Regions from separate parts of the Ruegeria sp. CH10 genome, predicted to be linked through region 4. Evidence: riboswitches for the same ligand, from Rfam matches in the RefSeq annotation. Region 4 holds a riboswitch; each other region holds the start of a gene.
What was found. Region 4 has a riboswitch for cobalamin ahead of ACRZ94_RS12645 (hypothetical protein). Riboswitches for the same ligand answer to the same signal wherever they lie in the genome.
Positions count from the first base shown of each region.

Region 1: it holds a riboswitch for cobalamin, as region 4 does, so the genes downstream of both, ACRZ94_RS11000 (DUF1636 family protein) here and ACRZ94_RS12645 (hypothetical protein) in region 4, are expected to answer to the same signal.
Region 2: it holds a riboswitch for cobalamin, as region 4 does, so the genes downstream of both, ACRZ94_RS16170 (aromatic ring-hydroxylating oxygenase subunit alpha) here and ACRZ94_RS12645 (hypothetical protein) in region 4, are expected to answer to the same signal.
Region 3: it holds a riboswitch for cobalamin, as region 4 does, so the genes downstream of both, ACRZ94_RS08440 (DUF1636 family protein) here and ACRZ94_RS12645 (hypothetical protein) in region 4, are expected to answer to the same signal.

Region 1 covers NZ_JBQFQY010000003.1:157,447-165,399, forward strand. The annotation lists gene ACRZ94_RS10965 (MFS transporter) at 1-327, shown strand, start outside; gene ACRZ94_RS10970 (glycosyltransferase family 4 protein) at 346-1,383, shown strand; gene ACRZ94_RS10975 (aspartate-semialdehyde dehydrogenase) at 1,496-2,518, shown strand; gene ACRZ94_RS10980 (ferritin) at 2,792-3,283, shown strand; gene ACRZ94_RS10985 (FecCD family ABC transporter permease) at 3,316-4,329, opposite strand; gene ACRZ94_RS10990 (ABC transporter substrate-binding protein) at 4,331-5,278, opposite strand; gene ACRZ94_RS10995 (ABC transporter ATP-binding protein) at 5,297-6,082, opposite strand; gene ACRZ94_RS11000 (DUF1636 family protein) at 6,079-6,435, opposite strand; cobalamin riboswitch at 6,537-6,736, opposite strand; gene ACRZ94_RS11005 (DUF3299 domain-containing protein) at 6,838-7,626, shown strand; gene ACRZ94_RS11010 (GMC oxidoreductase) at 7,699-7,953, shown strand, end outside.
Region 2 covers NZ_JBQFQY010000005.1:283,181-291,133, forward strand. The annotation lists gene ACRZ94_RS16155 (GcvT family protein) at 1-2,422, opposite strand, end outside; gene ACRZ94_RS16160 (trimethylamine methyltransferase family protein) at 2,538-4,058, opposite strand; gene ACRZ94_RS16165 (LysR substrate-binding domain-containing protein) at 4,150-5,061, shown strand; cobalamin riboswitch at 5,213-5,414, shown strand; gene ACRZ94_RS16170 (aromatic ring-hydroxylating oxygenase subunit alpha) at 5,497-6,750, shown strand; gene ACRZ94_RS16175 (FAD-binding oxidoreductase) at 6,756-7,835, shown strand.
Region 3 covers NZ_JBQFQY010000002.1:419,770-427,722, reverse strand. The annotation lists gene cobG (precorrin-3B synthase) at 1-254, opposite strand, end outside; gene cobN (cobaltochelatase subunit CobN) at 251-3,544, opposite strand; gene cobW (cobalamin biosynthesis protein CobW) at 3,548-4,603, opposite strand; gene ACRZ94_RS08440 (DUF1636 family protein) at 4,600-4,989, opposite strand; cobalamin riboswitch at 5,073-5,280, opposite strand; gene ACRZ94_RS08435 (NAD(P)-dependent oxidoreductase) at 5,425-6,381, shown strand; gene ACRZ94_RS08430 (hypothetical protein) at 6,577-6,921, opposite strand; gene ACRZ94_RS08425 (hypothetical protein) at 7,169-7,953, opposite strand, start outside.
Region 4 covers NZ_JBQFQY010000003.1:483,209-491,161, forward strand. The annotation lists gene recR (recombination mediator RecR) at 1-579, opposite strand, end outside; gene ACRZ94_RS12630 (YbaB/EbfC family nucleoid-associated protein) at 641-985, opposite strand; gene ACRZ94_RS12635 (DNA polymerase III subunit gamma/tau) at 1,172-2,917, opposite strand; gene ACRZ94_RS12640 (protein-tyrosine phosphatase family protein) at 3,054-3,557, shown strand; gene ACRZ94_RS12645 (hypothetical protein) at 3,559-3,966, opposite strand; cobalamin riboswitch at 4,047-4,268, opposite strand; gene ACRZ94_RS12650 (alpha/beta hydrolase family protein) at 4,409-5,266, shown strand; RNA gene ffs (signal recognition particle sRNA small type) at 5,293-5,391, opposite strand; gene ACRZ94_RS12660 (bifunctional 2',3'-cyclic-nucleotide 2'-phosphodiesterase/3'-nucleotidase) at 5,431-7,311, opposite strand; gene nudC (NAD(+) diphosphatase) at 7,487-7,953, shown strand, end outside.

The DNA of each region.
Region 1 (7,953 bases), 330 kb from region 4:
GCGGTGCTGTGCCTGTTCATCGACAACGCGGTTTGGCTGTCGATCGTGCTGATTTCTCTGATCGGATTTCTGGGGGCCAGCTTTCCGGTCATCATGGCCCATGGCCGGGCCTTCGTGCCCCCGCATCTGGTGGGGCGGGGGGTGACGCTGTTGAACCTGTTTGGCATTGGCGGTGTGGGGCTGGCGCAGTTTGTCACCGGCCGGGTCCATGCCGCCACGGTGGACATCAGCCCGACCGCGCCCTACACAGCGATATTCGGCTTTTTTGCCGTCACCCTCGCGATTGGCTGCATCATCTATCTGTTCAGTCGCGACAGTACCGACTGACCCCGACAGGAGAGCGCAATGGCAGAGATCGAAGTTCTGGCGCCGAACCTCAAACACAGCCTGTCAGGTGTAACGACAACCGTTCTGCGGCTGCTGCCCATTCAGGCAAAGATGATCAATATCCGCGCCACGGGGCCGGGGCTGCCGGAGGATATTCCGCATATTCGCCTTTGGAAGACTCTGTTTTTGCCCAACAAGACCCCGATTGTGTGGCATGCGCGGCGCAATACTGAGATGCTTATGGGGCTGGTGCTGCGCGCTGTGTTCCGGCGTAATTACAAGCTGCTGTTCACCTCAGCCGCGCAGCGCGATCATTCGGGATTTACCAAAAGCCTGATCTCAAAAATGGACGCGCTGATTGCAACGACACCGCAGGCGGCCTCGTTCCTGCAGCACCCCGCGACGGTGATCATGCACGGGGTGGACACGCAGATTTTCCACCCCGCACAGGACAAAGCCGCCCTGCGTGCGCAGTTGGGTCTGCCGTCCGGTACGCTGATCGGGTGTTTTGGCCGCATTCGGCCCCAGAAAGGCGTCGATCTGCTGGTGGATGCCGCCCTTCAGGTGCTGCCCGATTTCCCCGATGCGCAGATCATCTTTACCGGCAACGCAACCAGTGAATTTGAGGGGTTTCAGCGCGAACAGGAGGCCAAGCTGAAACAGGCTGGGCTGTCTGATCGCGTGCGGTTTCTGGGGGAACGCCCCTGGGATGAGATCGTGCAAACCTACCGCGCGCTGGACCTGTTCGTGGCCCCCGCCCGCCACGAAGGGTTCGGCCTGACCCCGCTTGAGGCGATGGCCTCGGGCGTCCCGGCCATTGCGTGCCACGGCGTCGGGGCCTTCAGTGCGCAGATCAGGGATGGCGAAACGGGACGTCTGGTGGAAAAAGACAACGCGGATGCGCTGGCCGGTGCCCTGCGCGATATGCTGAGTGACCCAGACCATTTGCGCGCCGCAGGGGTCGCCGCCCGCAAGCATGTGGAACAGAATTTCCGAATCGAAGGCGAGGCGGAAGAGATCGTAAAGGTCTATCGGTCCCTGTTGGCACAGGGCTAGGAACGCTGAAACGCCTCAAATCGCCGTCATAGGTCGGATTATGGTGCGTTTGCTCTTTTTTCTTTGCGGCAACGCAGCTAAGAACGCGCGTCCTTAACTTTGGAGACATGAAATGGGCTATCGCGTCGTTGTCGCCGGCGCCACGGGTAACGTGGGCCGCGAAATGCTGAACATCCTGGCGGAACGCCAGTTCCCCGTTGATGAACTTGCCGTGCTGGCAAGCCGTCGTTCGCTGGGAACCGAGGTAAGCTTTGGCGACAAGACACTGACGACCCAGGACATCGACACCTTTGACTTCACCGGCTGGGACATGGCGCTGTTTGCCATCGGCTCGGACGCGACCAAGGTCTACGCGCCCAAGGCGGCTGCGGCGGGTTGTGTGGTGATCGATAACAGCTCGCTCTATCGCTATGACCCGGACATTCCGCTGATCGTGCCGGAGTGTAACCCGCAAGCGATTCACGACTACAAGAACAAGAATATCATCGCCAACCCCAACTGCTCGACCGCGCAGATGGTTGTGGCGCTGAAACCGCTGCATGACCGCGCGCGGATCAAGCGCGTGGTTGTCTCGACCTATCAGTCGGTTTCGGGTGCCGGCAAAGACGGCATGGATGAGCTTTGGGATCAGACCAAAGCGATCTACAACCCCACGACTGAGGTTGAGCCGAAGAAATTCCAAAAGCAGATCGCTTTCAACGTCATCCCGCAGATCGACGTCTTCATGGAAGACGGATCGACCAAGGAAGAGTGGAAGATGGTGGTCGAGACCAAAAAGATCGTCGATCCGTCGATCAAGGTCACAGCCACCTGCGTCCGCGTTCCCGTTTTCGTTGGCCATTCCGAGGCCGTGAACATCGAGTTCGAGGAATTCCTGGACGAAGACGAAGCCCGCGACATCCTGCGCGAAGCACCGGGCATCATGGTGATCGACAAGCGTGAGGCTGGTGGCTACGTCTCGCCCATCGAATGCGCGGGCGATTTCGCCACCTTCATCAGCCGTATCCGTCAGGATTCGACCATCGAGAACGGTCTGAACCTGTGGTGCGTGTCCGACAACCTGCGTAAAGGTGCCGCCCTGAACGCGGTGCAGATCGCCGAATTGCTGGGCCGTGAGGTTCTGAAAAAAGGCTGAAGATCAGCCACCGCATCATGACCAAGGGCCGCCTGTAAGGTGGCCCTTTTTCTTTGCGCGGATTTACGTGCCACAACCCGGATGTTGACAGGGATCAGAGAAAACACATTAAATTTAATTGATACTTGCATAATAGCCAAAACCGAAAACGCATCAAAAGCTTGCTCGGGCCGCGTTTCAAGGACCCGGATTTCGCCAAAGACAGTGATCGGCACGCCAACTCATTTCTGAAAAAGGAACTCTCTTATGTCACACCTGTCCACGGCGACTATCATGAATGATCTGATGAATGGTGAGCTGAGAGCGGCGCATCTCTATTGGCAGGCTGGTGCCTGGTGCGTGGAACGCCATCTGGATGGCTGCGCCGAGCTGTTGCTGGCCCATGCGGATGAAGAGCTGACGCATATGAAGAAGATGCTCAACTATCTGGTGGATTGCGAATGGCCGATCCAATTCAAAGAGCTGCCGGAACCCAAGGTCGAGACGAATTCGGTTCAGGAATTGTTCCAGATTATTCTGGACCACGAAAAAAAAGTGACGGACGGCATCAATTCCGCCGTCAAGGCGGCGCAGGCCACTGATGACCACAGCACCTTTGAGTTCCTGCAATGGTTCGTCATGGAACAGCGCGAAGAGATCAAGACCTTTCAGGGTATCATTGATCGTATCAACCTGATCGGCGACGGTCCGCACGCCCTCTATTACATTGACAAGGAGGTCGCCGAGATTTCGGCGTCGATGGCCGGAGGGGACGCGGCAGTTTAGATCGCAAAGCGCGCTGGAATGGTGTCAGAGCGCTATTTGCGCGCTCTGGCGGTGCGGAACAGAAGCAAAAAGACGAACACGGACCCGATGGATGTTGTCACGATCCCGACGGGCAGTTCCTGCGGGGCCAGAAGCAACCGGCTGAGGATGTCGGACCCTGTCAGCAGCGCCGCGCCCACGATGGCGGCCGTGGGCAGCAGGCGTTTGTGCAGCGGCCCCGCAATGCCGCGTGCGATATGCGGCACCATCAGGCCCACAAAGCCGATCACACCCGCGACGGAAACGAAAACAGCCGTGGCCAGTGCTGCGGCAAAGAACATGCTGAACCGCAACCCCTGCACCGGGACACCCAGGGTCGAAGCGGTCAGATCCCCGGTCAACAGCGCATCCAGCCAGCGGTTGCGGTACAGCGAATAGGACAGGATCAGGACCAGACCGGCGCAGACCAGGGGAAACGTCTCCCACCGGGCCAGGCCCAGACCGCCCAGCATCCAGAAAATCACCGAATGCGCGGCGCGGCTGTCGCCTGCGAAGATCAGGTAATTGGTGATGGCCGAGAACAGAAAAGACACCGCCAGCCCGGCCAGAATCAGCTTTTCAGGCGCGCTTGTGCGCAAGCCATGCACCAGCGCCAGCACGATCCCAGAGGCCACAAGCCCGCCGCAAAACGCCGCCAGCGGTAAGGTCCAGAACCCCAGTATGTCTCCGGTCACAGTGATCACGAACACCGCCCCCGCCGCCGCGCCTGAGGACAGGCCAAACAGAAACGGGTCAGCCAGATCGTTGCGCGTGGTGGTTTGCAGGACGACGCCGACAATGCCCAACCCGGCGCCGATGACCGCCGCGAACAGGGCGCGGGGCAGGCGCAGGTCAAAGACGATGCGATGCAGCGGGGACATATCCCCATCCGTCAGGCCGGTGCCCAGCAAGACCGCCTGCAACGCATCCGAGGCGGGGATGGGCGTGGTGCCGTAGACCGTGGAAATCAGTAAGAGGGCGGCCAGAATGACCGCCCCCAGCACGAGCATAACGCCCAATCGGGTCATATCAGTTGAGGCCCGGGTGCATTGCCTTGGCCATTTTCGAGATCGCCTCGATATTTGCCGGTCCGGGGGTCAGTTCCTCGTACCGCAGGCCGATCCAGCGTTCGTTCTTGACCGCGTCAGTCTGCGACATCACCGGATGTTCCTGCAGGAACTTGAACGTATCCGCCGCGCCATTGCCGGTCTGATAGTCCAGCAGCACCAGGAATTCCGGGTTCGCGGCGGCCACGGCCTCCCACGAGGTGCGGCCCCAGCTGGTGTCCATGTCATGGGTGACATTCTCACCACCCGCAGCTGCAATCATCGCGTCGGGGATGGCGAATTTGCCAGCGGTAAAGGGCGCATCTGCCGGGCCGTCCAGCAGGAAAACGCGGGGTTTGGCGACATCGGCGGTTTGCGATTGAATCGCGGCCAGTTCCTCTTTCCAGCCAGCGACCAGCGCCTCGGCCTTGTCTTCGACATGCATGACGGTGCCCAGACGCAGAACGTCGTCAAACAGCAGGTCCATGCTGGCCTCGGGGCGGTCCTTGTCCAGATGCACGCAGCTTTCCGTCAGGATCATGGTCTTGATGTCAAAGGGTGCAAGCGTGTCGGGGGTCACGTCACCGCCCGGCTTCATGCCGTAGTACCAACCGGCAAAGAACAGATCGGGCTCTACCGCGACCAGGTTTTCAACGGTCGGGTATTTCGGGGCCAGCTCAGGGATGTCACCGCGCAGAGTGTCAAACTCGGGGCTGGTTTTGTACCAGCCGGTGATGCCGGTCAGGCCCACGATCTTGTCCTGCAGACCCAGCGCAAAGGCCATGTCGGTCATGTTCATGTCATGCACGACCAGACGCTCGGGCTGGGTTTCAAAGACCAGCGGTTCGCCGCAATTGTCGACCGTGACCTCATGTGCCGAGGCACCCCCCGCAATGGTGGCCACGACGGCAGCAGACCAGAGTTGTTTCATGTGCAATAGTTCCTTGGGTTAAGTTGAAACAGGTGTTCTTCGGATATCCAGGGCCGGGATCATCCGGCCTTCGTGCTGAAAGCACAGGTAATCGACACCAAACGTGTCGCGCACATGTTCGGGTGTCAGCACGTCGGCCACCGTGCCAAAGCTGGTCAGACGTGTGGATTTCATCAGCGCCACATGGGTTGCGAATTCCGGGATCATGACCAGATCGTGCACGATCATCACAACCGTGATACCCAGTTCAGCCACCAGCGACAGCATCCGCCCCTTGGCATCCGGGTCCAGATGGTTGGTGGGTTCATCCAGAAATAGTAGGGCCGGGTTTTGGGCCAACGCGCGGGCGATATGCGCCCGCTGACGCTCACCCCCGGACAGTTGCGCCATGCGCTTGCCCGCCAGAGCGCCAAGATGGGTCAGGTCGAGTATCCGGTCCAGTTCAGCCGCGTGTTCAGCCGCAGACCGGTCGGCGCGGATCGGGATCTGCCCAAGGGCCACATAATCGCGCAGCTCCAGCCGTCCGTCAGGGTATTCCTGCTGGCTGACAACGGCGATCATGCGGGCGCGTTCGGTGGCCGACATCTGTTTCAGGCTGCGCCCGCCGACACGGACATCGCCCAGAACCAGATCAGCCGCACCGCATAGCAGGTTCAGCAGCGTTGTCTTGCCTGCCCCATTGGGCCCCGCAATGGCCAGAATTGCCCCTTTGTCCAATTCGAACGAGACGCCCTGAAGCAGGACATCCCCGTTCAGGGCGTAATACTCCAGGTCTTCAGCAACCAAAAAGGGAGGGTGAGTCATGGTCGCCCTCCAAACTCCAGTCGCGGCATGCGGGACAGCGTCTTGGTATAAAGCGCCCGAGGCCGGTCCGTTGCGCTGGTCCAGCCATCAACGCTTTGCTGGTATTGATGGGCAAAGGTGGCCAGCGCGTCGATGTCGCGCTGCGTGCGGATGTCGCCGAACAGGTATTGCGCCTTGCCCACCGCCTGAAACCCAACCGTTATTGGCCGGGCACAGCCTGCCATACAGTCCACGGTGCGCACCGCAAACCCCACAGGCAGCTTATCTGCAAGCGCTGTTTGAATGGCCTCTGCGCTCAGTTCACCTTTGCAGGTCGTGCAGATCAGAATGACATGATCAGATTTTTCCGACATCCTCAGGCCCGCCCGTCAACAGCGGCCACAGAGGGTATCGATCGTCGAAACACGCGCCAGTCGTGTCATCATAGCCTCCTTCCAGGACGCCCCGCCCCGGGTTGGTTGAACACATGATGGCAGGTCTCCTGACTTGCGGGTCGTGGCTTTGCCATCCTTCCCAGCCGCTGGGCCAGTGGATATTTGGCATTGCTCACCGCTTACAGTTGCGGGGGCAGTCACGGACTTGGCGCCTGTTGGCAAACCGCACCGTATTCCCTTTCTCTTCCCCTTGCGGGGAACCATCGTCAGATGGACTGCCCCAGTTCCTGCGATGGGTCAATGATAAAGTTCTCAGTTTGACAGTTTCCGGAGTGGGCGGGCGCAGATAAACTCTGCGCGTGCCCGCGGAAAGAGGCTGGAATGATCCCGTCTGATCGGTACAGTCGGGACATGCGCAATTGGGTTCACATTCTGGCCTTGTTGGCCCTGGGCTGGTTCGGCACTGCGGCCGCATCGGGCCAGGTGTTGGATTGGTCTGAACTGCCAGATCCCGCTGCCCAGAATTACGAGGACCCGTTTCGCGCCCTCACGCCCGAACAGTTCGATGATGTCATCTTTGCCCTGCGCCTGCGGGGCAGGTTGCAACAGGGTGCAGGCAGCGACGAAGAGCGCCGGAAATGGCAGATGCTTTTAACAGAAACCGAGGCCGCTCTGACAGCCGATGCAATAGATGTGGATTGGCTGCTGGATCAGGTGCAGGCGGTCACGCAGCGCCGGGATAATGCAGGATCTGCGGGCAATCCCGATCTTGATGGCCAGACCGTCACGCTGATGGGGTTTGCCATCCCTGCGCCGCCGGATGCGGATGGGCAGAGTGTCGTCTATCTGGTGCCACAAAGCGGGATGTGCAGTCATCTGCCCGCGCCGCCGCCCAATCAGATGATCCGGGTCCGGTTGAATGTCGACTGGACGCCCAACCATGTCCATCAGCCCGTGCGGTTGACCGGAACGCTCAGCATTGATCCGTCCGCGCAAAACGTGATGGTCGTTGACGGGATCATGCCCATGCGCACGACCTTCCTGCTGGAGTCCGATCACGTCGAAACCCTGACTGCACAGGAGGAGCAGTTGAACTGGACCCAAAGCACCAAGGATCACTTCCGCAAGGCAAACCGGCGCAAAAGTGGCGGCGCGCAAACTGCGGACTAAGGGTTGCGTCCCCGCGCTTTGTTTATTTGACAAAGCCCCGCGCGCCGTTACCCTGAGACATCTTTTTCGTGTATGAGTAACGTGGTTCGCGCCTCGCCAGAGGCCATGGTTGAACAGATGAAACGCATTGACCTAGCACAGGTTGCGTCCCGGCACTGGGATGTTGTGATCGTTGGCAGCAGCTTTGCGGCAATGTTCTTTGCGCATGGTTTACCGCCCGATCTGGATGTGCTGATCGTCGAACAGGGCGGCATGCGCCCCCATGATACGCAGCTGCGCGATGGCTGGCGACCGGGTGAGCCGATCGCACAGCGCAACACATCCGGT
Region 2 (7,953 bases), on a different contig from region 4:
GCACCTCGGCGTCGTAGAACTCGCCCAGGATTTCCACCTGCAACTTTGTTCCCGGCACCGCGCTGTCGGATGCGACGTAGCCCATCGCCATCGACTTGCCGACACGGTGGCCGTAACCGCCGGACGAGACATAGCCGACCGCTTCGCCGTCTTTCAGGATCGCTTCGTCGTTCGAGACATCGATGCCGTCCACGTCGATGGTCATGGTGACCAGCTTGCGGGCTACGCCATCTGCCTTGAACTTTTCGGTGGCTTCCTTGCCGACAAAGTCCTTCTTCCAGTTGATGAAGACATCCATGCCGGATTCGACCGCGTTAAAGTCGGGGCGGAAATCGGTGGTCCAGACGCCCCAGCCTTTTTCAAGGCGCAGCGACATCAGTGCACGTGCACCGTACCAGCGATAGCCCAGATCGGCCCCGGCCTCTTCGATCGCCTCGGCCAGACGCAGCAGGTACATCGGCTTGCAGTAGATCTCAAAGCCCAGCTCGCCCGAGAACGAGATGCGGTTCAGGATCACCGGCACGCCGCCCACGAAGGTCTTGCGCAGATCGCGGAACTTCAGCGCATCGGCGCTGACGTCATCGTGGGTGATGCGGGCAAGCAGGTCGCGCGATTTGGGGCCGGACAGGGCGATCCCGTGCCAGTCATCCGAGACATTGGCATAGCTCACATCCGCAGGCAGGTCCTTTTGGAACCAGCGGCTGTGCGCATCCTGCATCGCACCCGAACCGAACAGCATGAAGTGATCGTCGCCCAGACACGCCACGGTCAGGTCACCGTAGAGACGGCCCTTTTCGGTCAGCATCGGGGTCAGCGCCAGACGGCCGGGTTTCGGCACGTAACCCGCCAGAGTGCGGTTCAGATATTCACGCGCACCAGCGCCCTTGAACTCGTGCTTGGCAAAGTTTGCGATCTCGATGCCACCCACGGCCTCTTGCACGGCTTTGACTTCGCGCGCCACATAGTCGTGCGAACGGTTCCGCTCAAAAGTCGGGGTTTCATGCGCGTCTTCGGCATTGTCGGCAAACCACAGGGCGTTTTCCAGACCAAAGCCCTGACCCATCACTGCGCCCTTGTCGATCAGCCGATCATAGAGCGCGGTGGTTTTCTGCATCCGCCCCTTGGGCAGCGTTTCGTTCGGGAAGGTCATCACGAAGCGACGTTCGTAGTTTTCCGAGGACTTGATGGTGCCCCAGTCCGGCGTTGCGAACTCACCAAATCGCGCCACGTCCATCGCCCAGACGTCGATCGAAGGCTCGCCGTCGATCATCCATTCGGCCATGGTCAGGCCAACGCCGCCGCCCTGACAGAAGCCTGCCATGACGCCCACGGCGACCCAGTAGTTTTTCATGCCCGGAACCGGACCGATCATCGGGTTGCCATCGGGGCCGAAGGTGAACGGGCCGTTGATCGTGTCCTTGATGCCGGATTCGCCGATGGCGGGGATACGCTCGAACGACATTTCCAGACGATCGGCGATGCGGTCCAGATCGGGTTGCAGCAACTCGTGGCCGAAATCCCATGGCGTGCCGTCGACCTTCCACGGGGTCGATTTCGGCTCATAGGTGCCCAGAAGCATGCCGTGGCGTTCCTGACGGAAATAGATGTTGGCCTCATAGTCGATGCCCGCGGGCAGACGACCGGCTTCGCCCATGCTTTCCATGCGGTCCTTGATCATCGGGATCGCGTCGGTGATCAGATAGTGGTGCTCCATCGGCTGAACCGGCAGGTGGATGCCCGACATATGGCCGACTTCACGCGCCCACAGGCCGCCGCAGTTCACGACCTGCTCGGCGTTGATGACGCCTTTGGGGGTGGTCAGGTCCCAGCTGCCATCGGGGCGCTGGCTCATCGACGTCACGCCGCAATGGGTGAAATATTGCGCGCCATGATGACGGGCGGATTTCGCAAAAGCATAGGTTGCGCCCGAGGGGTCCACGTCGCCGTCCTGCTCATCCCAGAGCGCGGCGTGATAGTGTTTGGGGTCGATCAGCGGGTGACGCTCGGCCAGTTCCTGCGGGCTGATGAACTCCTGATGCAGACCCATATAGCGGGCTTTCGAGCGTTCGCGCTTCAGATAGTCGTACCATTCCTTGGTCGACGCCGCATAGAAACCACCGGTGATGTGCATGCCGACGGAATGGCCCGAGGTTTCCTCGATCTCTTTGTACAGATCGATGGTATAGCTTTGCAGGCGCGAGATGTTGGGGTCCGAGCTGATCGTGTGAATCTGACCCGCCGCGTGCCAGCTGGAGCCGGAGGTCAGTTCATCGCGTTCCAACAGGACAACGTCTTTCCAGCCAAACTTGGCCAGGTGAAAGAGGATCGAACAGCCCACAACTCCGCCGCCGATGACGACGACCTTAGCGTGGGAAGGCAGTTGTTTGCCGGATGTGGTTTCGTCTTTTTGAATCTCGGGCATAAGAGGGTCCTGTGTCTTTTGTGGGGTTGGGGGAAGGGGGCTGTCTGCCCCCTCTTGAGCCTGTGGCTCAATTCACCCCCGAGGATATTTTTGGCCAGATGAAGAGATCCGGGGTTTAGTACCAGGCGTCCGGGATTTCTTCTTTGCGTTTGGCAACATAGGCGGCCAGTTCTTCTTTCTTGGCCTCGTCCATCGCGGGGGGCTGGTATTCGTTCAGCATCTGGTTCCAGCGCTCATAGGCGCGGCGGCGCATGTCTTTGGAGCCGCCTTCCTCCCAGCTTTCGACATTCTCGCTGTCGCTGAGCTTGGGTTCGTAGAAGGCCGTCTGGTAGTTGCGCATGGTGTGGGCGCAGCCCAGGAAATGACCGCCTGCGTCCACTTCGCCATAGGCGTCGCGGGCAAAGGCGTCATCGCTGGTGTCCAGACCTTGACTGAGGACCTTCTGGTATGAGCCCAGACGGTCGGCATCCATGATCAACTTTTCAAAGCCGGTGCACAGGCCCCCTTCGAGCCAACCCGCCGAGTGCAGAACGAAATTGGCACCCGCCAGCATGGTTGAATGCATCGAGTCGGCGGATTCGTAGGCGGCCTGCGCGTCCTCGATCTTGGAGGCGGTCAGCGAGCCGCCGCAGCGCAGGGGCAGACCTGCGCGGCGCGCCAGTTGGCCGATGGCGTAGTTCGACATCACCGGCTCGGGCATACCAAAGGTAGGCGCACCGGATTTCAGCGACATGGACGACAGGAAGTTGCCCAGAACAAAGGGCGCGCCGGGGCGCAGCAGTTGGACATAGGCGCAGACCATCATCGCCTCGGCCATGGCCTGTGCAACGCTGGCGGCGGTGCTGACCGGGCCCATCGCGCCGGACAGGATGAACGGCACCACGATCAGACCCTGACCGCGCGACGAATAAACCCGTGCCGATTCCGTCACCACGCGGTCCACCAACAGCGGAGAGTTCGTGTTCACGTTGCCCATGATCACGCAGTTGTCTTCCATGAAATCCGCGCCAAAGACGATCTCGGCCATGTCGACGCTGTCCTGTGCGCGGCTCATCTCGGTGATGGCACCCAGATGCGGCTTGTCGCTGAGCGTCATGTGGGCGAACATCATGTCCAGATGGCGTTTGCTGACCGGCACGTCGCAGGGTTCGCAGGTGACAAAGCCACCGTGGTGCAGGTTCGGGTGCATGTAGGTCAGTTTGACCAGCTTTTCGAACGACTCGATATCGCCATAGCGGCGGCCGCCTTCCAGATCACGCACGAAGGGCGCACCATAAACCGGCGCGAACACCTGATTGCCATCGCCAATGACGACCGAACGTTCAGGATTGCGGGCGACCTGAGTAAAGCTTTTGGGGGCCTTGGCGCAAAGGCTGCGAATCCACTGCGCATCGGCGCGAACAAGGTCACCTTCGATTCTTGCCCCTTCGCGGCGCCACAGCTCCAGCGCCTCGGGGTCGTCGCGAAACGCAATCCCGACCTCTTCGAAAATCCAGTCGACCTGTGCCTCAAGGCGCTGCAGATCCTCTTCATTCAAAGGATCAAAAAACGCCAAGCGTCGCTGGATATAGGGGGATGCCGGAACTGAACCGGCCTCTGAACCGCGGGAACGGGATTGACGCGCGCGCCGAGCCATTGTGAGCTACTCCATTTTTTCGCGCGACTTTAACGATTGAGGGCCGGGTTGTGACGCTTGTAAATTTGAATGGTTAGCATAAAAGCAATTTATGCAAGAACTCTGGAAGCTCCTTGGCTCACCCCGCCATCTTGTCGTCTTTGAGGCGGCCGCTCGCCTGCAATCCTTTACGCGCGCCGCTGAGGAGCTGAACGTGCAGCAACCCGCCGTCAGCGTCGCAATCCGTCGCCTGGAAGAGGGGTTGGGCACGCCGCTTTTCACCCGCAGCCATCGTCAGGTTGTTCTGACCAGCGCCGGACAACGGCTTTTGGCTGATGTCACGCGCGCCTTTGAGCAGCTGTCTTTGTCAGTGACATCCATTCAACAACTCAACCAGACGGGATATGTGACGCTCAGCGCATCTACGGCGTTTAATAACTATTGGATTATGCCGCGCCTTGCGGAATTGCAGAAACGCTATCCCGGCATTGATTTGCGCCTGCAATCCAGCGACCGGGAACCCGATATCGATGCCGAAAACATAAGCCTTGCGATACGGCTGGGCAATGGGGACTGGTCGGGTTGCGAATGTGCATTGATCGCGCCCGAGGTGATCTATCCCGTCGCATCGCCGCGTGTCATGGCAGCAGCGGTCGATCTGCGCAGCCTTCCGAACCTGTTGACCCAGCGGCTCATCCATCTGGAAGAACCGATACGGCAGCGCCCAAGCTGGAGCGAATGGTTCGCGAATTTTTCAATCCGCACCGCTGTGCCGAACACAGGCCTTCGCCTGAATGATTACGCTCTTGTGCTTCAGGCCGCCATGGCCGGAGAAGGGTTCGCCTTTGGATGGAAACACCTGACGGACAGGCTGGTCAAACAGGGGCTTCTTGCCGCAAAAGCCGATTGGCAATGGGCCACGGGTAAGGGATTTTATCTGGTCTGGTCCAAAAAGACCCCCCTTTCGGATGATGCGCAAAGGGTGAGGGATTGGATCTTACATAAAGTTGAGAAATCCCAATAGCCCCAAGCGGCGGCAAAGCGCGACACAGGGGTTCGGTGGCCTGAGGCCCGAGAAACCCGGCCCCAATATCCGTGCAGCGCCGTCAAAAAATCATCGTGTCAGTTTTTCAGCATAAAATGTCGCATTTTTTCCAGCGGCCAGAAGGACCCCGGCTAGGGTGCGCGTGTGAGGTGCTGCCGCCCGAGACCCGGGCGGTGGATAATTGGGAAGTCGGTGAAATTCCGCCACTGCCCCCGCAACGGTAACGAAGGTCAGGCTCGGCAAGAACCACTGGGACGAGGATCCCGGGAAGGTGCCGAACCGGGTGAAAGCCCCTTCCAAGTCCGGAAACCAGCCTTGCAGATATGTCAAACCGCGGGTGGCGGTGGGGGCGCATGTTCCGGACGCGATCCTCGCGCGGCTCCGGGCTGGTCTTCTTTGTCATCTGCCCAAGCAATGCCGCGGGGCGCGGCAGGAGAGCCAGAAGTGAGCAACATTCAAAGCCTGTTGGCACGTCGAAACCCAGCCTATGCTCTGGAGCAGGCGTTTTACACGGACCCCGATGTTTTTCGGACCGACCTTGAGGCCATACATTACCGCCAGTGGCTGTTTGCCATTCCCGCGTGTGAATTGGTGAAAAAGGGCGATTACGTTACCTATACCGTGGGCGCCTACCGCGTGATTATCGTGCGCGGCGCAGACGATCAGATCCGGGCTTTTCACAACACCTGCCGCCATCGCGGCTCGGTTATTTGCAAGGCGGCAAAGGGCAATGCGCCGAAACTCGTATGCCCATATCACCAATGGACTTATGAGTTGGATGGTTCGCTTCTTTGGGCGCGGGACATGGGCCCCGATTTCGATCCCAAACAACATGGGTTGAAAACCGTGCATTGCCGCGAACTGGCCGGTCTTATCTACATCTGTCTTGCGGATGAGGCCCCCGACTTTGACACCTTTGCCAATATCGCACGCCCCTATCTTGAGCCCCACGACCTGAACAACGCCAAGATCGCGTTTGAAAGCACCATCGTCGAAAAGGGCAACTGGAAACTTGTCTGGGAAAACAACCGTGAATGCTATCACTGTGGCGGCAACCATCCTTCGCTCTGCCGGACTTTCCCGGATGACCCCTCTGTAACCGGGATCGAAGGCGGCGAAACCCCCGCCTTCATGCAAGACCACTTCGACCGGTGCAAAGCGGCCGGCATGCCTTCGCAGTTCTATCTGCATGATGACGGCCAGTACCGTCTGGCGCGGATGCCTCTTAAGGAAGGGGCGGAAAGCTATACGATGGACGGCAAATCCGCCGTGCGCCGGTTTTTGGGCCGCGCGCCCTTTGCCGATGCCGGGACGCTGCTGAAGTTTCATTACCCCAGCACATGGAACCATTTCCTGGCCGATCATTCGATTGTCTTCCGTATTACTCCGATCAGCCCAACCGAGACCGAAGTCACCACCAAATGGCTGGTCAACAAAGAGGCCGTCGAGGGCACAGACTATGACCTAAAGCGTCTGACCGAGGTTTGGATGGCCACCAATGACGAAGACCGGCAGGTGGTCGAGGACAACCAGCTAGGTATCAACAGCCCGGCCTACGTGCCGGGACCCTATTCAGGCATACAGGAATCCGGGGTGCTGCAGTTTGTTGAATGGTATTGCAACACGCTGGCGAATCATGTGGCCCCTGACGTCATGGCTGCGGAGTAACGGGGATGAAAGACCTCAATACAGTGGCCCCGGTCTGGCAGGATAGTGAGATGCTGGAATGCGTCTCGGTCGTGCCTGAAACGCCCAATACGGCCAGCTTTACGTTTCGGGCCCCGTCAGGCGCGTTTTTCGCCTATCATCCCGGCCAGTTTCTGACGCTGGAAATACCAGCCCCCGACCAGCCCGGAGGCGTCGTGCATCGCACTTATACGATCTCGTCCTCTCCATCGCGGCCGCGCTCTGTCACGGTTACTGCCAAAGCGCAGCCCGACAGCATTGGAACGCGCTGGATGCTGGACAACCTGAAGCCGGGCATGGGAATCAGGGCCATCGGTCCGGCTGGCCTGTTCACCAATGTGGAAAGCCCGGCCCGCAAGTTTCTGTTCATCTCGGCAGGCTCGGGCATCACGCCGATGATGTCGATGACCACGTGCATGTGGGATGAAGGGCGCGATCTGGACATCGTTTTCATCAACTGCGCCAAACGCCCGTCCGAGATCATCTTTCGCCAACGTCTGGAACAGATGGCCAGCCGAACGCCCGGTCTGGATCTGAAATTCGTTGTGGAAGAGGCCGACCCCTACCGCCCCTGGACTGGATATCAAGGCCAATTCAACCAATTGATGCTGGGCCTGATGGCTCCGGATTATCTGGAACGTGAGGTGTATTGCTGCGGTCCCGAACCCTTTATGCAGGCCGTCCGCGATGCCCTGACCGGTTTGGGATTCGACATGGGCAGCTACCATCAGGAAAGCTTTGGCGCGCCTGTGGAAACGGTGGCCGATCAGCCGGAACTGGACGATCTGGTACCAGATGACGGGGCAACTGCAGAAATCCATTTTGCAACTTCTGACGTCATCGCCAAAGTGTCGGAAACCGAAACCATTCTGGCCGCAGCGCGGTCGGTTGGCCTGAACATCCCGTCAGGCTGTACCTTTGGGGTGTGTGGCACCTGCAAGGTCAGGAAAACGGCGGGCGAAGTTCATATGGTCCATAATGGCGGGATTTCCGAGGATGATATCGCGGATGGGTACATCCTTGCCTGTTGTTCGAACCCCATCGGCAAAGTCGCTGTCGAGGTCTGACGTCAATCATAGCGGTTTACCTTTTACGCCTGCGCGGGACACCCCGCGCAGGCGCATCCGTTTTGGCTTTTGTCGCAGATCAGACAACCCTGTCGCAAACTGAACAGTCCAGGTAGAG
Region 3 (7,953 bases), on a different contig from region 4:
AGCAGGTTCAGCGCGGCGAGTTCAGCCAGCAACGGCTGATGGTCCGCCTCGGCCACGCCCCGCAGTTGCAGGTTGGCGCGGTTGGTCAGATCGATTGTGCCATTGCCGAAGCGGTCCGCCAGATTGCACAGACCCACAGCCTGTTCCGCCGTCAATCGCGCCAGCCGGGGGCGTACGCGCACGACCAGCCCATCGCCGGACATCATTGGTCGGTGCGCACCGGGGCACCAGCCCTGAACGACCGGAGCAGTCATCGCAAGCCCTCAAGTTCCGCACGGATTGAATTCCGGCGCGTGTTCCAAAGCCCTGCCTCCAGCAACGCTCGGAACCGGTCCTGCATGGCCTGATGGGCCTTTGGGTTGGCCTCGGCCAAAAAGGCTTCCACGTCTTCATTGCCCAGTGTCGCATCGTGGTACAGGTCGAAGAGATGCGGTGCTACCGTGCCCGACAGATGCGCAAACGAGGCCATGTGATCCAGCGTTGCCGCAATCTCGGCCGCACCCCGGAACCCGTGGCGTTGCATCCCGGCGATCCAGCCGGGATTGGCCGCACGGGCATGGACCACGCGGCTGATCTCCTCGGGCAACGTGCGGGCCCGAGGATTTTCCGGGTTGGTATTGTCCAGATGATACAGCTGCGCGGTGCCGCCAGTGATCTTTTTGGCAGCGGCAAACCCGGCCTCATGGGTGGCATAGTCATTGGCCAGCAGCAGATCGGTTTCGGTCAGGTCCTGAAGGTGGACAAAGCTGTCGGCGTTGGCGACGCGCTGTTTGATCCCGTCCTTGTCCTGCGCGATATGCTCGCCCTCAAGCGCAAAGGAACTGGCGTTGAGCCACGCTTCGCCCGCCTGTGCGCGGGCCTCGTCGGTGTAGACCTCTGACAATTGGGTCATGTTCACGCCATAGCTGCCGGGGGCGGGGCCATAGACACGGGCTGCTGGTTCCTGACCGGCATAGGGGTTCCAGTCTGCGGCCTCATCCCGCGTAGCCAATGCCCGGATCGCCTGACCATACAGCGCCGAGAGCGTCGGAAACACGTCGCGGAACAGGCCTGAGACCCGTAGGGTTACGTCCAGTCGCGGGCGGCTGAGGTCGGTGATCGGCAGAACCTCGATGCCTGAAACCCGCTCGGACCCTTTATCCCAGATCGGTTTGACGCCCAGCAAGTGCAGCGCCATGGCGAATTCCTCACCCGCCGTGCGCATTGTGGCCGAGCCCCAAAGGTCGACGATCAGCCCTTTGGGATAGTCGCCTTCCTCTTGCAGATGTCTCCGCACCAATTCTTCGGCCAGTTTCACGCCTTGGGTATATGCCGCGCGGGTCGGGACCGAGCGCGGGTCCGTGGTATAGAGGTTCCGCCCCGTCGGCAGCACGTCCGAACGCCCGCGATAAGGCGAACCGGACGGACCGGCCTCAATCCGTTTGCCTGCCAGCGCAGCCAGCAAGCCCTCGCGCTCGGCATGGGCCGACGGCGCGGGGTCGAAATTGCCGGTGACTTGCGGAACCCGGCCAAAGATGTGCAGCCCGCCGCCGAACTGGCTTTCCTTGATGTCGCAGACAAAGCGGTCGATACGGGTGATCGCCTCGGCGGTGCAGGTGGCCTGATCCAGCCCCAGATCGCTTTCCAGCCCGATGGCCTGCGCCTCATCCCGGATGTCTTCCTGCAGCCGGTCGCGGCGTTTGGGGTCTAGTCCGTCGGCGTTCGAGAATTCGTCCAGAAGTGACTCCAACCGCACCATCCGGTCGGGCGTACCGCTTTCCTTCAGCGCGGGCGGGATATGGCCCAGCGTCACAGCTCCGATCCGGCGTTTGGCTTGCGCGGCTTCGCCGGGGTCGTTGACGATAAACGGATAGATGACGGGCAGATCGCGGATCAGCACTTCGGGCCAGCAATCAGCGGACAGGGCGACCGATTTACCCGGCAACCATTCCAGCGTGCCATGCGCGCCGATATGGATCAGCGCATCTGCGCCGAGGCTTTTGCGCAGCCACAGGTAAAAGGCCACATAGCTGTGGCGCGGGGTGCGGGACAGATCGTGATAGTCGTCATCGCGCAGCTCGGGCGTGCCGCGCTCGGGTTGCAGCGCGATCAGAGCTTTGCCGCGACGCAGGGCAGTGAAATGCAACGCACCGTCCGAGAATGCCGGGTCGTCTTCGGGGTTGCCCCAGACAGTTTGCAGATCCAACTGCAAGTTCTCGGGCAATTCGGCCAGTGCGGTCAGGTATTCTGACAGCGGCCACGAAAGCCGCGCGTCCAGCAGAGACTCAGAAATCGGTTCGGCGGGCGCGGTGTCATAGCCTTCGGCCTGCAAGTCGGACAGCATCGCCTCGGCAGAGGCCAGTGCGTCCAGACCTACGGCATGGGCCATTTGCCAGTCTTTGCCGGGATAGGTGGACAGCACCAGGGCAGGGATTTGATCCACCTTGGGCGCATCTGACAGGTTCAGCCAGCCAGTGACCCGGTCCAGAATCGCCTCGATCCGTTCGGGTTCAGCCCGGTGGGCAAAGCGCGAATACTCCAGATGCGGATCGCGCTTACCCGGTTCCTTGAACGAAGCGATGCCCGCCGAAATACGCCCGTCCACCTCGGGCAGCACCACGTGCATGGCAAGGTCGGCGGGCGACAGACCCCGTTCGGCCTCGGCCCAGGCTTTGCGGCGCGAGGTGGCCAGCGCGACCTGAAACACAGGAACATTGCCTGCATCAAGGGGCGAAGTGCCCGACGCGCCTTTGCCCGAAAAAGACGTGGCGTTGATGATTGCCGATGGTTTCAGTGCGGTGATGTTTTCCCGCAGCCACTCGGCAGCTGCCGGCGCTTTCAGCGATGGCGCGAACATGCCAACCGCATTGAACCCACGGTCACGCAGGCTGCGGATCAAAGCCGCAACGGGCGCGGTGTCGGCGGATGTCAGATAGGCGCGGTAGAAGGTCACAAGGATGCGTTTGGCATCGCCAGAGAACGCTTCATCCATCGGAATCACGCCGCGATCCGGGCACCATGCACCGCATTCGGGGATGGTTTTCGCACCCATCACCGGCCCGGCATAAAGCCCGGCGGCCAATGCCATTTGCGCCAGCGCGGCCTGCGCTGCAACTTCGCCACCCGTGTCACACAGATGCGCCAGACGGCGCAGGGTTGAGACGGGCAGGGTGGAAAACTCATCCAATCGTGTATCTTCGCGCCCATCGGCGGGCAGGACGGCCAGAGCCAATCCCTTGGCCTGCGCCAGCGCCAGAACCTGCTGCAACCCGTAGGCCCAATAGGGCACCCCGCCGATCAGACGGATCAGGATGCCCTTTGCCCCCTCCAACGTCTGTTCGACATAGGTGTCAACGGACAGGGGATGTTTCAGCGCCGTCAGATTGGCCAGCCGCATTGTCGGCATGCGCCCTTCGGGCCCGCCACCGCGATGCCAGCCCGCCGCAAAAGCGCCAAGGTCGCTGTCCGAAAAGGACAGCACCACCAAATCCGCAGGGCTCTGGCCCAGATCGGTTGGGGTTTCGGTTTCCTCTAACCCGTGGCTTTCGCGAAAGACGACGTGCATGGCTTACTCGGCGGCCTCGGTCACGCCCACGAGGATATCGCGGATTTCAGCCTCTTTGATGTCGTCATGCTCGGCAATGACGACCAGACGCGAGCGACGCTCTTCGCCGGGTTCCCACGGGCGGTCATATTGGTGACGGACGCGCGCACCCACGGCCTGCACCAGCAGACGCATCGGTTTGCCCTGTACGGCGGCATAACCTTTGACGCGTAGGATGTTCTTCTCATTTGCCAGGCGTTCGATTTTCGCCACCAGATCGGCAGGATCGGTCTGTTCCGGCAGCTCGACAATGATGCTTTCGAAATCGTCATGTTCGTGATCGTGGTGGCCGTCATGATGCGACGGACGCGCGTCCATGTCATCCTCTGCCGCGGCCTCCAGACCCAACACGACGCGCACATCCACAGCGCCTTCGGCGACCTCGACGACAGGCAGGGGGCGCGGAGCCTCGGCTGCGATGAACTCTTTGGCTTTGGCCACGCCTTCGGGGCCAGCCAGATCAGGCTTGGTCAGCAGGATGATGTCGGCGCAGGAAATCTGATCTTCGAACACCTCGGACAGGGGTGTTTCGTGATCAATCGAGTCATCGGCCAGACGCTGGGCATCCACCGCCTCGACATTGGGCGCAAACCGACCGGCGGCGACGGCCTCGGCATCGGCCAGCGCGATCACGCCATCCACAGTGATCTTCGAGCGGATATCGGGCCAGTCGAACGCCTTCAGCAACGGCTTGGGCAGGGCGAGGCCAGAGGTTTCGATCAGGATGTGATCCGGGCGCGGCTCCAACGCCATAAGCGCCTCAATCGTGGGGATGAAATCATCGGCCACGGTGCAGCAGATGCAGCCATTTGCCAGTTCCATGATGTTCTCGGCCGGGCAATCCGGGATGGCGCAGGATTTCAGGATGTCGCCATCCACACCCACATCGCCAAACTCGTTGACCACAACGGCCAGACGTTTGCCCTGCGGGTTCTGCATTAGGTGACGCACCAAGGTGGTTTTGCCCGAGCCCAAAAAGCCGGTGATCACAGTGACGGGAAGTTTTTCAAGAGTGCTCATTTCAGGGCTCCAATCGGGGGAATGCGGGCCGCACAGTTTTTGCGGAAATGTTCAGGGCGTTCGCGCCATTTGACCAGACCGTCCTCGGTCGCGAGATATTTGGTCACGCCTTCGATGATGGTCTCGACATGGTCGGTTTCATTGAGGTTCTCATAGACAAAGGTCCAGCGCGCAGGGCCACCGCGCAGCACGATTGAACACCCCTGATCGCAGTTCGACAGGCACTCGACCGGTTTCAGCTCGATCCCCTCGGGCAACTCGGCCTCTGCCAGCGCCTTGTGCAACAAGGTGCCGGGCCGTTGGGCGTCATCCTCAACCGGCAGGCCACGGCGACAGGTGGTGCAGACCAGTAGTTCGACTGGCGCGCTTTCGGTCACGTCTCTCATCCCCCCAAATCCTCTTCGCGGGGGACGGGGTTTCATGCGGGCCACGTCGGTACATGGACCCGACACCGGATCACCCCGTCCGGTTTCTAGTTCGGGCGCTGGCAGGTCTCCCGGCTTGCGGATGTCAGAGGATCACTCTGGCAGATGTCCCGCCTTCCCGGTCCTATTGGGCCAGTGGCTTTGGGCACCCTCTCCGGTCACGGTCGCGGGGGCGGCTGCGTTTGACGGATGACCCGCTGACGCATTCCCTTTTCATCTGCACATGCAGACACCAACGACAGCGACATGCGGCAGTGTTGGCCCGCTTGTCAAGCGAGTCGCGCCGATCCGCGGCAGGGCGGGTAAAAAGCGACCTGTCTGCGTCGCTGGGCGGCATGATCCCCGGTTGCCAACGTGCTGGCATGGAACCAGAACACAAGCGGGAGGGCGTGTCGCATGAAGGTAGGGTTTATCGGGCTGGGCAATGTCGGCGGCAAGCTGTCAGGTTCGCTGTTGCGCAACGGGATTGATCTGACGGTTCACGATCTCAATCCGGATTTGGTCGCAGCGTTTGTGGCAAAAGGGGCCATAGCGGCCGAGGGACCGGCCCAGCTGATGCGCGATTGCGAGGCGGTGATCACGTGCCTGCCTTCCCCGACCGCGTCAGACGCCGTGATGCAAGAGATGCTGCCCGAGGTCCGTCCGGGCAAAATCTGGATGGAGATGTCCACCACCGACGAGGCCGAGGTCAAGCGCCTTGGCGCCATGGTCATCAAGGCCGGTGGTGCGGCTGTCGATTGCCCTGTGTCAGGCGGATGCCACCGGGCGGCGACGGGTAATATCTCGATTTTCGCAGGCTGTGACCGCGATACCTTTGAGCGCATCCTGCCGTTCCTGACCACGATGGGCCGCCGGGTGCTGCATACCGGCGATTTGGGCACGGCCTCGGTTCTGAAAGTGATGACCAACTATCTGGCCACGGCCAACCTGATCACATGCTGCGAGGCGCTGGTGACGGCCAAAGCTGCGGGTATGGACCTGAACACGACCTACGAGGCCATCAAGATCTCGTCTGGCACGTCCTTTGTGCATGAGACCGAAAGCCAGGTCATCCTGAACGGCTCACGCGATATTTCGTTCACGATGGACCTTGTGAAAAAGGATATCGGCCTGTTTCAGGACGTCGCCGACCGGGCCGGGGTCCCGCTTGAGATCAACCCGGCGATGATCCGTATCTTTGACGACGGGATTGCCCGCTTTGGCCCGCGCGAATTGTCGCCCAATATCATCAAGCGGCTGGAAGAGGCCACAGGTCTGAACATCACCGCGCCGGGTTTTCCGACTGAGATGCTGGACGATGAGCCCGAAGAACCCGGATACGAGGTCATCCCCCAAGGGCGTGGGGCCGAATGACGCAAGCGAAGGGCTTTGGTCGGTTGGCCGAAAACTGGAGAAGTGGAGGCGAGTACCTGTTTTGAAATCGAACCCACTCTGAACTAATTGATAATAAAACAGATACTTAAGCGAATCTCACATTCTTCGTAACCAAGAAATGTTGCGGGATTTGTTGCGGGATTTGGTTGCGAACTCTCTCACAACCAAATCGCCTTAACCTTCATCATCTTTTAGTTTTGGTATCCCGAGAATTGGGTCATCACTAGGCTCTGGGAAGATCAACTGGTTTTGCGTTTCCAACAATTGATCGTAGATTTCGGCTTCACTCTCATCAACGGTTTCGTCCGCGTCATCTTCCTCTGTTTCGCTGGGTGGCGCTATCCTCAGTTCGATAGTCAGGCTCTCTGCGCACTGCTGCGGCAATGATTGAGCGTTACGCGCAGGTTTCGCCGGGTGAAACTGATGACGTTTTGACGCTTCTAAGTGAGGCCAAGGAGAGCAAAGCGTGAACGGAATTGTAAAATGGATTGTAAAATGCGCTTCGGCAGAAATTGCCAATGCTTCTAACCCATTGAAAAGTAGTGGAGGCGAGTACCGGAATCGAACCGGTGTACACGGATTTGCAATAACTTGACCATATAAAAACATATTTGAAACAATGAGTTATGTGGAAAATTTTAAAGTGTGCTACAGTTTGTGTAAATCCCCTTGCAGGATTTTTCACAAATGTATGTGTTGAACAGAGTGTTTAACAAGCGTTGGTTGCCATCCCAGTAGTGCAGATTATTGTAGCATAGCTTTGACGCTATCGTCGTGTTTTAGCAGCTTGCGTTTTCTGCCACTTGTACCGAGATTGAAACAACTTGTTAGTCTCTCCGTAGTCGAACTCGACGGCATGCGCGCAGTTGCTGTAGCTTGGGAAAATTCCGCGTGCTGCGTTTTCAGCTATTAGTCGGCCTCTTTGAATGGCTCGACTCGTCAGTATGGTCAGCATCATACGATCATAGCTGTCTTCGTTTGCGATGACCTTTGCATCGTGCTCGAGTTCTGGACTGTAGGTGTCACTGACATTTGAACGAACACCCAGCCGCCAAAGTTCAAGCGATGGGTGTAACGCCTTGAAGCGCAATACATGAAGATACCGAAACAGCATGTCTTTGTTTTGCCGCTTACCGGCCAAAATGTACTTTGGATTTGGTGGTGAAAGTACTTTGTCGCGCTTTGGATAGGTGTCCAATAAGGCGTTAATTTCCTTTGCGATACGCGATTTGGGTAAGCCGATTGGGACTGCAACGAGTAACGTATTTTGACTCCCCTGAGCGATCCAATCGTCGTTGAGATAGTCAGCTACGCGATCAAAAGTTGCTGCTGTAGGCTCGCGCTTCTTACCTATTGCAGCGATTTTCGAAACCTTTGGTTTTTCTCCGCGAAAACCGCATAGCTCCATTCCTCTCTCTCGCCACCAATCTAAGAAAAGGACTCTCTGTACGTCGCCGAAATCGTCAAATACCGCTAGTATCTTGTCGAAGTCTTCAGGCAACTTCTTGTTCTGTTCAGGTGTCAACTTGCCAGACTGATACAGGCGCGCCA
Region 4 (7,953 bases):
CGCCCGCAACGCCGCCGTGATCGTCCCGTCATCCAGATAATCCAGCTCTCCGCCGATCGGCACGCCTTGTGCCAGTGAGGTCAGGCGAACCTGTCCCTCCAGCTGATCCGCGATGTAGTGAGCGGTGGTCTGGCCGTCGACAGTGGCGTTCAGGGCGAGGATGACCTCGGTGATCCCTTCGGCCATGACCCGGTCCTTGAGGCGCGGGATGCGCAGCTCATCCGGGCCAACTCCGTCCAGCGCCGACAACGTGCCGCCCAGCACGTGATAGCGGCCTTTGAAGACGCCTGCGCGCTCCATCGCCCACAGGTCGGCCACGTCCTCGACCACGCACAGCTCTCCGGTTGCGCGGGCCTCGGCGTTGCAGATGTCGCAGATGTCGGTGGTGCCCACGTTGCCGCAGTTCAGGCATTCGCGGGCGGTGATGGCGACCTGCTGCATGGCGTCCGACAGAGGCGTCAGCAGCTGGGCGCGTTTGCGGATCAGGTGCAGCACCGCGCGGCGGGCCGAGCGGGGGCCGAGGCCGGGCAGTTTGGCCATCAGGTCGATCAGATTGTCGATGTCGCTGTTCGAGCTCACGGCCTGTCCTGTCTGGGGCCAGAGGGAGCCTCCGGCCGGGATAATTGGAAAGAGATGAAGGTCAGAACGGCAGCTTGATGTCCGCTGGCAGACCCATGCTTTCGGTCAGCTTGGCCATTTCCGCCTGAGAACGCTCGGCCGCCTTGGTCTGGGCGTCCTTGATAGCAGCCAGTATCAGGTCTTCCACCACTTCCTTGTCGTCGCCGTTAAAGATCGAGGGATCAATGTCCAGACCTTTGAGCTCGCCCTTGGCGGTGGCGGTGGCTTTGACCAGACCTGCACCGGATTCACCGACCACCATCAGGTTGTTCAGCTCTTCCTGCATTTCGGTCATCTTGGTTTGCAGGTCCTGTGCGGATTTCATCATCTTGGCCATGTCGCCCAGACCGCCTAGTCCTTTGAGCATCGTGTTTTCTCCTGTGGTTCGGTTTGCAGCCTAAATACGGGCGCTGTGCATGCGGCACAAGGGCTCCCGCCCGTCGTCAAGGTCTTTGGCAAGACCTTTCCTCCCCTTGGGCCAGTCAGGGGTATCGGCGTCAGCCGATGGCCCGTGGCGGGCGCGGGAGGGCTTGTTGGTTTTGGCAGGCCAATGTCAGTCTTCCTCGAACGGATCCCATTCGTCCTCGACCTCGGGCAGGGCTTCGGTTTCGACCTTGGCGGCGCGTTGTTCGGGGGTTTCTATGCTTTTGATCCGGGCCTTGGGGAAATGCATCAGGACAGCCTGAACCAAAGGGTGCTGCTCGGCCTCGGCCTTGACCGCCAGGTCGGCGGCATCGCGCAGCTCGGCGATGGTTGCGGCCTCTCCGTTGGCCACGATCGTGACCGCCCAGCGGTTTCCGGTCCAGCGTTGCAATGCCGTTCCCAACCGTGCGGCAAGGTCGGTGGGCGCAGAATCCGTCGGCGTGAACTCAATCCGACCTGGCTGGTATGAGACCAGCCGGACACCGTTTTCAACCTCGACCAGCAGCTTCACATCCCGGTTCGTGCGGATGAGTTCGACCACATGCTCAAAGCTGGGGTAGCGGGCCAGAGCCGTCTGCACATCCTGCGCCAGAGCAGCAGTTGGCGCGCCAGCACTGCCGCGCGCGGGCGGCACATAGCTCGTGGCTACCGAGGCGGCGTGTGTCGGGGCGGGTACCCCTCCGCCGGGCCCGCCGTTGGGCGGTGGGGGTGGAGCATCCTGCAGCCGTTTGATCAGCTCTTCCGGGCTGGGTAGGTCGGCCACATGGGTCAGGCGGATCACGGCCATTTCGGCGGCCATCATGGCGTTGGGGGCGGCCGAGACCTCCTCGAGCGCTTTCAGCAGCATCTGCCACATGCGGGTCAGAACGCGCATCGGCAGGGCCTCGGCCATTTGCTGCCCGCGAGCGCGTTCATCGGGGGAAACTGTCGGGTCTTCCGCCGCATCGGGTGTGATTTTGACGACCGAGACCCAGTGTGTGATCTCGGCCAGATCGCGCAGCACGGCCAGCGGGTCGGCCCCTTCGGCATATTGCGCGCCAAGTTCGGTCAGCGCGCCGGCGGCGTCCCCACGCAGGATCATGTCCATCAGGTCCAGCACACGCCCGCGGTCGGCCAGACCCAGCATGGCGCGCACCTGATCGGCACTGGTTTCTCCGGCGCCGTGGGAAATGGCCTGATCCAGCAGCGAGGTTGCATCCCGTGCCGATCCTTCGGCGGCGCGGGTGATCAGGGCCAGAGCATCCTCAGCGATTTGCGCGTTCTCGGCCGCTGCGATCTTGTTCAGCAGGCCGATCATGTCCTCGGGCTCGATCCGCCGCAGGTCAAAGCGCTGACAGCGGGACAATACCGTCACCGGCACTTTGCGAATCTCGGTGGTTGCAAAGATGAACTTCACATGTTCGGGCGGTTCCTCAAGCGTCTTGAGCAGCGCGTTGAAGGCGCTGGTCGACAGCATGTGGACCTCATCGATGATATAGATCTTGTAACGGGCGCTGGCGGCACGGTACCGCACACTGTCGATGATCTCGCGGATGTCGTTCACGCCGGTGCGGCTGGCGGCGTCCATCTCCATCACGTCGACATGGCGGCCTTCCATGATGGCGGTGCAGTGTTCGCACTGGCCGCAAGGCTCGGTCGTTGGGCCACCAGTACCATCGGGTCCGATGCAGTTCATGCCCTTGGCAATGATCCGGGCCGTCGTGGTTTTGCCGGTGCCGCGAATGCCGGTCATGATGAAGGCTTGCGCGATCCGATCCGCCTCGAACGCGTTTTTCAGGGTGCGCACCATGGCGTCCTGACCGACCAGATCGGCAAAGGTTTCCGGGCGGTATTTGCGGGCAAGAACCTGATAGGCGGGGCTGGGCGTGTCGGTCATGGGGGCTCTGTCGGATTCGGGTTCCGATGCAGCGTAGAGACCCCCGCCGCCCGCGTCCACCGCCGCAATGGGTGAAATTCGGTTTGCATCGCGCTTTGCGCATCGTAGAAGCGCATCTGAAAAAAGGGGCACGCATATGAGTCATTTTGCGATTCATGCAGTGAACGTGGGAAACGGGCTGCTTGCCCTGTCGCCTCTGCCGGGTCGGGCGGGGGGCTACGTATGGGATTTCTCGGTCCTGCGGGAATGGCAGCCGAAGCTGGTGATTTCGATGACCACTGGTGCGGAGATGCAGCAGGCAGGCGCCTCTCGCCTTGGGGATGATCTTCGCGATGCGGGTATCCAATGGGCGCATTTGCCGGTTGCCGATTTTGGCACGCCGCCCTCTGATATTCAGGCCGTCTGGCCCGATGTCAGCACCGCAGCGAAAGAGGTATTGGCCGGTGCGGGGCGGGTGCTGGTCCATTGTCGGGGCGGGTGCGGACGCTCGGGAATGGTCGTGCTACGCCTGATGGTCGAACTGGGCGAGTTGCCGGACGCGGCGCTGAAGCGCCTGCGCGCGGTTCGCCCTTGTGCGGTCGAAACCGAAGGTCAGATGGAATGGGCGGTGCAAGCCCATCGCGCCACCCCGGAAGGATAGATTAGAGAGCCACCCGCTGTTCCGGCCGGACCGCCGCCCCGGTTGCCAGTTTCGACACTTGCAGCATTGCGCAAGGAGGCGTCGGCAACATCTGAGCCGGGCGGGTGGTGAACTCTGGCCCGAACAGCATTTCTGCGTAGTCCTCCAGCGCGTCGATGGGGGCGTCAGCCTCGGCCCCGCCGAACATGAGGATTTGGTCTCTGTTCGCCCGATACCGAACAGCACATCCTTGCGGGCAATGGGCCAGCTCTGCGCTGCCTTCAAATTCGAAATCGTCGGATGTGGCCGGTATTGCGCTTTCCATGGCTTGCACGATGGCGCGGGCCATCTGCGCCAGGGCCGGGCAGGTCTTGCCGGTTTTCTGGCATAGGGTGGCTGAGAATTCGTGCGTCTTTGTCTTCCAGATCATACTGCGCCCTCCGCGCATTGAGCGGGGCAAAGATCAGGTGTGACAGCGAACTGACGACCTGCCCGGACACCCCGCCCGAGTTACAGTTGTGTTCGATGGCAGGTCTCCTGACTTGCGGGTCATCGCGTTGCCGACCTTCCCAGCCTTTCGGCCAGTGGTATTTTGGCATTGCTCACCGCTTACAGTTGCGGGGGCAGTCGCGGCCTTGGTTCATATCGGCATAGCCAATCAGAACCGCACCGTGTTCCCTTTTCATCCCGCCCCGAAGATCGGGGACGAGAACCATCGCGCAATCGCTAGCGGGTGCAGGTGACCCGAGTCAAGCGCGCAATTGACGCGACGAGGTGGACGCATGGTCATGTTGCGCCCCTGTTGACTTGGGTCGGGAAATCGGGCCGGTATAGAAAAGTGAACCGTCTGGTTCAGAATCGGGAGCCGCGCCATGCTGGACACCGCGCAGACTGTATCGACGCAGGACTTCGAATTCCCCTCGGGCACAGGCACGCTGTCTGCGCGTCTTTATGCGCCGGTGGCTGATCCTGAAGTTGCCGTTGTGATTCACGGTGCGACAGGTGTGCCGCGCGACTATTACCAGCACTTTGCCCGGTGGTTGGCGGCCGAACAGGGCATGGCTTGCATGACCTATGACTACAGCGATTTTGGCCATTCGCTGAAGGGGCCGTTAAAGGCATCCACGGTCACAATGGCGGATTGGGCTTTGATCGATATGCCTGCGGCGCGAACCGAGATGCGGAGACGGTTTCCCGAGGCTCAGCAGTGGAGCATCGGTCATTCCGTCGGTGGTATGTTGGGGCCTGTTCAGCCGGATATTGATCTGATCGACCGTATGATCTGTGTCTGCTCCGGGCCTGTGACAGTGTCTGACCATCCTTGGCCTTACCGGGCGCTGGCTTTGTTGTTCTGGTACGGTCATGCGCCGCTTGCAGTAAAAGCGCTCGGCTATCTGCCGGGCAAAGCCTTGGGCTTTGGCGCTGATTTGCCAGCCAGCGTCTATTGGCAATGGCGCCGTTGGTGCACCGCGCCCCGCAATTACCTGCCCGAGATCGGCCAAACCCTGCCCGACGCGGGGTGGGCGCAATCGAGAACCCCGGTGGATTTGTACACGTTTGACGACGATGATGTCGTGCCGCCGAACGCGGTGTGGCGGCTGGCCGATCTGTACGGACCGCACGCGCGCCGCCATCTCTTGTCACCGGGGGATTTCGGTCTGACCAAAGTGGGCCATATCGGCGCGTTCGCCCGACGCAGCGCAGCCGTCTGGCCAAAGCTGATCGCATAGCGCGTATTATTCTTCTTGTGGGGATGAAGTGAGAGGTTGGACATCGACCCAAGCGGGGCTCGTTGTGGCTGCTTCCTTCCGGACCTGACCAGGTTGGCGAGGCGCTCGCCCGCGCCAACCTCTCAGGGCTTGATATAAGTAAGGAACCGGTGGAACGCAACCCGTCACAGGGCCAATCGGATTTGTAAAAACCCCTCGGCGTCTTCGCCCAGCACCTGCGGACGATAAGCATCCAGTTCTGAGATATGTTGCGTCGCTTTCGAGCCGGTTCGGATCAGTGCGGTGGCGCCGCCGGGTATCGGAGCAAACCGAAACGGCCGGGATACATGGTGCAAAGGGTCCTGTGGCAGGTTGCCTGCGATATAGGCCTGTAAGACCTCCTGCACTGACAGGATCGGAAGGGGGATTCGTTCTGCCCGCTCCAAATGCGGGAAGTGACCACCGCCATTGGCTCTGTAATTGTTCAGAGCAACCACAAAACGCTGATCAGGGCGCAGCGGGTTGCCCTGAAACAGGATGTTCCGAACCCGGGAGGCCTGGGGATGGATGGTTTGCCCTGACGGATCAAACCGGGCGGGCTGCGTCAGGTCAATCTGGCAGCTGAGCCCATGAAGAATATCAAAGTTATGGCCCACGCGGCGGGGGTCTACCAAGTCGGTTTCCTGCCCGGGTATGATCTGATTGAACACACTGGCCGACATTTCCAACCAGTCGCCGAGCTGAGTGCCGTCAAGGATCAGCGCCTGTAGTTCGTTGGGAAAGACATACAGGTCCTTGACGTGGCGCAGGCAAATCTCGCCCGCCGGCACGTCGGTAAAGAACCGGGGCCCGGCCCGTCCACCGAATTTAGACGGGGCGATGGCCGAGATCAGCGGCAACTGCGCATAGGCCGTGCCCTGCAGATAAGGCCGTAGACCCGCGGCCTGTGCGGCTGCGGCCAGCGCTAGACCCCTGTCTTCGGAGCAGAAACTGAAATAGCTGTGCAAGTGTTGCTCGGTGTGTCCCACCGGCTGCGCGGCTTTGCGGCGGGTTTCGGTATGAGCCTTTTCGAACAGGCAAATCAGGTCAGGGTCTTCGGTTACGGATTCCTCCGTGGAAGGATCCAAAGGGCACACCGATCGAAGCTCAGACCGGTGGTTGGCGACCACCCAGCGCCCGTCTGCGGCTTGCTGAACACTCAGGTCGATCACCCCAAGGTAAGACCCGGCCGATCCCGGCATGACCACGGGCTTTCCATGAACACGTCCGCGCACAGCGTCGACATGCTGCCACCCCTCATAGGACGGCCCCGGCAGCGTCAGGTGGGCATGCCCGGCGATGATCGCGTCGATGCCGTCAATGCCAGCTAACGGGACAATAGCGTTTTCCAGATCGGGTTCGGGATCAGACGGTCCCAGCCCCGTATGCGCCAGCGCAAAGACAAGGTCGCAGCCTGCGACCCTCAGCTTGGTCACTTTTTTGCGGGCGCAGACAAGAATATCCTCAAGATCGACGCGGCCTTGCAGCTTGTGAGCCTCCCATTTGGCAGTTTGCGTCGGCAAGACCGAGAAGAGACCGATTTTAATTTCGCTCTGCTGCCCATCAACTTCGGTTTTGCGGGTTAGGATTGCGTGGCTTTGCCAGGTTTGACGCGCGTCCCGACGAAGCGCATTGCTGCACAAAACAGGGCAGGGGGCATCAGTCAGAATTTGGTCCAAAACATCAAGGCCAAAGCCGAAATCATGGTTTCCCAGACCAATCGCGTCAAAACCCAGCTGATGAACAGCCTGCATAAAGATATGCGGGCCGTTATCCGGATCTGCGGCCCACTCCCCGATCGGCGTGCCCTGCAGCGAATCTCCGTTATCAAGCAAAACGACCTGGGCGCCTCTGGCTTGGGCTTCCTCCCGGGCCGAGCGGATCAGGTTCGCGGTCCGGGCAAATCCAAAAGTTGGGTCCGGGGTGTCGGTGTAATAGTCAAAACCGCACAGGTTCATATGCAGATCAGACGTGCCTAAAATCCGTATGCTGATTTCAGGGCGGGGCGGATGGGGAGAGTAAGTCAAATTTCTACTATTAGAAGTTATATGTTAAGATTATTCGCTAAAAAGTATAGTTAATGCAACTTGTAAGCTTTGCCTGCGTTAATTTGACGACTTCGGGTTTCAGGGTACTGGCAATTGCCATTGCAACCTGTGCGCAGCCGTGGCAGCCCTGTGCTGACGACCCAAAGGAACATCTATGAAACACGCGGAACTTGTGACGTTTGGCGGCTCGGGCCTGGATCGGGCGGCTCATATCCGCGGAGATTCCGGGCAATTGGCGCAGATGCACAGCCATCCAAAGGCCAGCTGTCTGTTGCTGTGGAAGGGTAAGCCGTTGGTTCAGGGCGACGGGCTGGATAAACTGGCGCTGATCCCGATGACGCACGATCTGGTTGGTCGGGGGCCGGGCGGGCATATCGAAACGCCGGTTTTTCTGGGGATATCGGATGAGGCTCCGGTGTTTGCCATGGACATCTCCAAATGGTCGCCGCAGGGGCTGGACCTGTCTCAGGTCGGTGCCTTTGTCGATTCAACCGAGCAGCAGCACCCGGATTTGCCGCAGGGCCATGTGTTTGCCGAACTGCGCCGGATCATGACCCGCCTGTCCCCCCGTGATGCAGAGCTGGCAGCGACGGCCAAGGCCGTGATCGGGTGGCACGAAAC